Regions from separate parts of the Gottfriedia acidiceleris genome, predicted to be linked through region 1. Evidence: riboswitches for the same ligand, from Rfam matches in the RefSeq annotation. Region 1 holds a riboswitch; the other holds the start of a gene.

The links. A riboswitch is a leader RNA that binds a small molecule or an ion and turns the genes downstream of it on or off. The one in region 1 is predicted to bind thiamine pyrophosphate.
Region 2: linked by a shared signal. The riboswitch ahead of thiC (phosphomethylpyrimidine synthase ThiC) and the one ahead of MY490_RS05000 (ABC transporter substrate-binding protein) in region 1 are both predicted to bind thiamine pyrophosphate.

What each region holds. Positions count from the first base shown of each region.
Region 1 covers NZ_CP096034.1:1,059,525-1,062,743, forward strand. Annotated here, with positions in the region: gene MY490_RS04990 (RrF2 family transcriptional regulator) at 113-556, shown strand; gene racE (glutamate racemase) at 653-1,444, opposite strand; TPP riboswitch at 1,675-1,784, shown strand; gene MY490_RS05000 (ABC transporter substrate-binding protein) at 1,873-2,865, shown strand; gene MY490_RS05005 (thiamine-binding protein) at 2,878-3,168, shown strand; gene MY490_RS05010 (ABC transporter permease) at 3,168-3,219, shown strand, end outside.
Region 2 covers NZ_CP096034.1:3,923,442-3,926,660, reverse strand. Annotated here, with positions in the region: gene MY490_RS18560 (thiamine phosphate synthase) at 1-546, opposite strand, end outside; TPP riboswitch at 634-743, opposite strand; TPP riboswitch at 978-1,092, shown strand; gene thiC (phosphomethylpyrimidine synthase ThiC) at 1,230-3,008, shown strand.

The DNA.
Region 1 (3,219 bases):
GCAATATGTAGAATACATCTTTTGTGGATTTTTTCGTAAAAATACATTAAAGTTTAAAAAAAGTTCACAATTATGCTATGATTAATCTTAAATAAAACAGTGAGGACAAGTTATGCGTTTAACAACTTATTCGGATTACTCTCTTCGTGTACTAATATTTCTTAGCTCTGAGCCTAGTGAAAAATTAGTTAATATTAAAGACATCGCTGAAGCTTATGATATTTCTAAAAATCATTTAATGAAAATAATTTATAATTTAGGAAAGATGGGTTACATCGAAACAATCCGTGGCAGAAACGGTGGAATCCGATTAGCTAAATTGCCATCAGAAATAAATATCGGTGAAATAATTCGCAAAACTGAAGAAGACTTTAATATTGTGGAATGTTTTGAACACGGTAATACTTGTGTTATTACACCTGTTTGTTCTTTAAAACATATATTTAATAATGCATTGGAACAATTTTTACAAGTTTTAGATCAATATACATTAGATGATATTGTAAAGAACAATGCGATGCTTAAAGATTATTTTTCAAATAATACAAAAGAATAAATAGTATGAAATAGAAGAGCGTTCGTAATTTAAAATGACAAAAACCAACAAAGGTTTACTTTGTTGGTTTCTTCATTTAATGCGGTCTATTGACCTTTATAGTTTAATATACTTTACGTTTTCCATTGGTTCTTGGAATAAGGATGAAGCTATTTTACTAAAAATGGTTGGATCCCCAGTTGTAAAAAATTCATGTGAAGTGATATCAGAGTTAGATAATAAATTTTGTTGATCTAGAATTGCACTTACTTCTAAAGCTGTTTCATCACCAGAGCTAATAAGATGAATTGATGGTCCCATCACTTTTTGGATGATTGGACCGAGTAATGGGTAATGCGTGCACCCTAGTATGAGTGTATCAATATTTGAATTAATAAGAGGTGCAAGAGTGTGTTTAACAATCTCAAATATTTCAGGTTTATTGTAGTCCCCATTTTCAACAATTCCAGCAAACTCTGGGCATGCCAAACCTTCAATGATAACTTTGTCATTAATCCGCTTTAGTGCAGAATGATATGCTTTACTATTAATAGTAGCATTCGTTCCTATGACACCGATTTGGTCATTTTGTGTTAATTTTATTGCTGCTCTAGCACCTGGGCGGACAACTCCAATGACTGGAATTTGAAGTTTTTCTCGCATTTCATTTAAGACTACTGAGGTTGCTGTATTACAGGCGATGACTAACATTTTTATATCTTTTTCCAATAGAAAATTAGTCATTTCCCAAGTGAATTCCCTGATTTCGGTATATGGTCTTGATCCGTATGGACATCTTGCAGTATCGCCTAAGTATAAAATGTCCTCTTTAGGTAATTGTCTTATAATTTGTTTGGCAACTGTTAAGCCCCCAACACCTGAGTCAATGACTCCGATTGGCTTATTCAAAAAATCCCCTCATTTTACTTAATAATTTGTTGATGTAGTATATTCTTTATTCATTTAAGATTTTACTATAATAAATGATATTTTTGTTTATTATTCTCTTTTTAAAACTGTTGAAATTTCATAGTTCAGTGCGCCTATTAACAGAGTATTAAAACATTTAAACATAAGTTGAAAATAATTCGTAAATTTAATCATTATCTGTTATATTAATGAGGAAAAGTTTATATATGAGAAAAATGTGGAGGAGCCAGTGTTGCTGGCTGAGATAGCGTCCTTAAGATGTTGACTCTTAGAACCTGATCTGGGTGATGCCAGCGTAGGGAACAGTATCTCTTTTTAGATATGTTTTTTACAGCGCATTTACGTCCGGGTTAGTATCCGGACGTTTTCTTTTTGTATAAACCAAAAACAAAAAGGAGTTATAGATAATGAAAAAACTAGTAGTATTTTTAGTAGCTATTTGTTTAATGTTAACCGGGTGTGGTCAAAACAAAACTGCTACTACTAAAAAGACAAAGCAATTAAAAAAGGTGACTGTCGTACTAGACTGGACGCCAAATACAAATCATACTGGGCTATTTGTTGCTAAGGAAAAAGGTTACTTTAAGGAACAAGGACTTGATGTAGATATAATCAGCCCGGGAGAAACAGGTGCAGACCAATTGGTGGCATCAGGTAAAGCAGACTTTGGTGTTTCTTATCAAGAGTCAATTACACAGGCAAGAGTTCAAAATGTACCGATTGTATCAATTGCAGCAATTATTCAACATAATACTTCTGGGTTTGCATCACCGGTGAATAAAGAAATTAAGTCTCCAAAAGATTTCGTTGGAAAAACATATGGTGGATGGGGTTCGCCAGTTGAAAAGGCTATTTTAAAATCACTTATGTCAGAAGAAAATGCTAATGTTAATAAGTTAAATATCGTTAATATGGGTGATGCTGATTTCTTTACAGCAGTTAAAAGAGATATCGATTTTGCATGGATTTATCAAGGATGGACAGGGATTGAAGCAGAGCTACGTGGAGAAAAATTAAACATGATTTATTTAACTGATTATAGTAAAAAGCTAGATTACTATACTCCAGTTTTAGCTACGAATGAAAAAATGATTAGTAAAAACCCTAAAATAGTAAAAGCGTTTGTGGCTGCTGCATCAAAAGGATATAATTTTGCGATTGATAACCCAAAAGAAGCTGCATCGATTTTAATAAAGGATAATCCAGATTTAGATAAAAAATTAGTGGAAAAAAGCCAAGAATGGTTAGCATCTAAATATAAAGATGATGCAGACCGTTGGGGTGAGCAAAAGTTATCGGTTTGGAAAAACTATGCTGATTTCTTAGCTGAAAATAAATTATTAGAAGGAAACTTTAAGCCAAAAGAAGCATTTACGAATGATTTCTTACCAGCGAAATAAGGAGGGGCAAAAATGCAAACTACTTTAATGAGTGTCCAAATTATACCGAAAACAAATAATATTGAGGATGTTATTCCAGCAGTTGATGAAGCAATTAAAATTATTGATGAATCAGGTGTAAAATATCAAGTTCAACCATTGGAAACAACTATGGAAGGTGACTTGAATCAATTATTAATGGTTGTTCAAAAAATGAATGAAAGAATGATTGAAATAGGTTGCCACAATGTAATTACTCAAATGAAAATACTTTATCAACCACAAGGTATTACGATGGATGTGTTAACGGAGAAGTACCGTTAATGAAATTTAAAAATATAAAAGGATGGCAACCAACCGTTGTCATCCTGCTTT
Region 2 (3,219 bases), 1.8 Mb from region 1:
GGCAGAAAATATGCCAGACATTACAGCTATACCATCAATTTTGTTCTCTTTTAGAACGTGGATATGTTCAGGTAATATTCCCCCGACTGCATAGATTGGTATAGTTAACGTTTTTTTCATTTCTGGAATTAGTTCAATTCCATTAGGTGTTAATCCATTTTTACACTCTGTTTCAAAACAATGACCATACATAATATAGTCAGCTTTATCATTTTCTGCCTGTATTGCTTCAGTAAGTGAGTGAACTGACTTTCCTACTCGTAAATTAGGAAAATATTCTTTTACATCAACAAGTGGTAGACCATGTCCTGGCAAGTGAATATTTGATAGGTTAGAGAAAATAGCTATATCTAATCGATCATTTAAAACAATTTTTTTCATATCTACTTTGTTTATTTTTAGTAGATTTAAAAGTGATAGTAGCTCGATTGCCGTTTTCGATTTTTCGCGAATATGTACATAGTCGACAGCATCGATTATTTGAATTATTTTTGTAGCAAGTACTTCGACTGAGTGCTGATCATCTGTAATTGCAATAAGTTCCATTTTCCCAGCCTCTTTCACTATGAAAATTTTTTCAACAAAAAAACCACTTTCCTAAAAAAAGAAAGTGGTTACATCGCACGTGAAAAAGTATAAAATGCGCCACTTTCCTACGCAGGTACTAGCCTGTTCAGGTTTTGAGGGTTTAAAAGTAACTACTTTATTCTCAGCCCTTATCAAGGGATCCCCTAGTGATGAATATGTATGAAAATTAATCTTAGCATAGCATATAAAAAATAATATTCAATACTAAATTTATTTTTACTAGTCTAATTATTTACTAGAAATTGGGCTTGAGATATAGTGAAATCAAGTATTTTTAGGGGATAAAAAAACCAATAATTTTTTTAATTTGGAATTTCTGTAAAAATTTAGGGGAATAAAAACATTTACATTTTAAATTTGTGGGTTTATATTTAGTTTGAACAATTTAATAGATTGACTAGGGGTGTCCAATTAGTTGGGCTGAGAGAGAAACGCGAATAAGTTTCTTAACCCTCAGGACCTGATCTGGTTCATACCAGCGTGGGGAAGTTAGAAATTTCTCATTAATGATTTCATAATTGTTAATGTAGTTTTGCTAACACTTAGCCGGGTCTTAAAAATAAGATTTCGGCTTTTTTTCATGCTTTAAATGAATTGGATTTCGTCCTTTTTAAACTAATTAAAAAGGGGAATGAAATCAAATGAACAATTCTGTAAATGAAATGAATTTTTCCATCATGTCTAGTTTTTCAGGGAGTAAGAAGGTGTATGTTGAAGGGTCTAGACCTGACATTAAGGTGCCAATGCGTGAGATTCAATTAAGTCCAACAACTGGCACTTTTGGCGAAGAAGAGAATGCTCCAGTAAGAGTTTACGACACTAGCGGACCTTACACAGATTCAGCTAGCTCAGTTGATATTCGAATGGGACTTAAGGCGATTAGACAAAACTGGGTAATCGAACGAAATGATGTTGAAGAGTATGAAGGGCGTGAAATAAAGCCTGAAGATAATGGATATAGAAAAGAGTCAGATCAACATAATGTTGAGGTGTTTAAAGGGTTAAAAAGAAAACCGTTACGTGCAAAGGATAATGGAAATATTACTCAAATGCATTATGCTCGTAAAGGGATTATAACACCTGAAATGGAATTTATTGCGATTCGAGAGAATGTTTCAGCTGAATTTGTTCGTGATGAAGTTGCAAAAGGAAGGGCTGTCATTCCATCGAATATTAATCACCCTGAAAGTGAGCCAATGATCATCGGACGTAATTTTCATGTGAAAATAAACGCCAATATAGGTAATTCAGCCGTCACGTCCTCAATTGAAGAAGAAGTAGAAAAAATGACATGGGCTACTCGTTGGGGAGCAGATACGATGATGGATCTTTCAACCGGGAAGAATATTCATACAACACGTGAATGGATTATCCGAAACTCACCGGTACCAGTAGGGACAGTTCCGATTTATCAGGCGCTTGAAAAGGTCAATGGAATTGCTGAAGATTTAAGCTGGGAAGTGTTTAGAGATACTCTAATTGAGCAAGCTGAACAAGGGGTAGACTATTTTACGATTCACGCGGGTGTGTTATTACGCTATATCCCATTAACTGCAAAACGAGTGACTGGAATTGTATCTCGTGGAGGGTCTATTATGGCTCAGTGGTGTTTAGCTCATCATAAAGAGAATTTTTTATATACTCATTTTGAAGAAATTTGTGAAATTATGAAGCGTTATGACGTAACATTCTCTTTAGGAGATGGACTGAGACCAGGCTCAATCGCCGATGCAAATGACGAAGCACAGTTTTCTGAGTTAGAAACACTAGGTGAGTTAACGAAAATTGCATGGAAACACGATGTTCAAGTTATGATTGAAGGACCGGGACATGTACCGATGCACTTAATTAAAGAAAATATGGATAAACAATTAGAAATTTGTCAGGAAGCACCGTTTTATACATTAGGACCGTTAACGACTGATATCGCGCCTGGCTACGATCACATTACATCAGCGATCGGTGCAGCAATGATTGGTTGGTTTGGTACTGCAATGCTTTGTTATGTAACTCCGAAAGAGCATTTAGGCCTTCCAAATAAGGAAGATGTAAGAGTAGGTGTTATTACATACAAAATAGCAGCACATGCAGCTGACTTAGCAAAAGGACACCCTGGTGCACAAAAAAGAGATGACGCACTTTCAAAAGCAAGATTTGAATTTAGATGGCGTGATCAGTTTAACCTTTCCCTAGATCCTGAAAGAGCAATTGAATATCACGACGAAACATTACCTGCTGAAGGAGCTAAAACAGCACATTTTTGTTCAATGTGTGGTCCAAAATTCTGTAGTATGAGAATCTCTCAAGATATTCGAGATTTAGTTAAACAAGAAGAACTTCAGAATGATTCAATCATCGAAGAAGGCATGAAAGAAAAAGCACTTGAATTTAGAAAACAAGGCGGAGAAATCTATCAATAAGGGTGTGAGCCTTATATGAATAGGGTAGAAGAAATCATAAAAGAAATAAAGTATTTAGAAAGAAATATGAATCAGTTAAAGATCGAATTGAGCACAATTCAAAAAAACTGTGTACACGATTTCCAGAAAAAAGATACGATACAAGAATGCCTTAAATGCAGTTTAATTGAAAGCTTATGTTGGTAATCTGGAGAAACAATACGAAAACAAA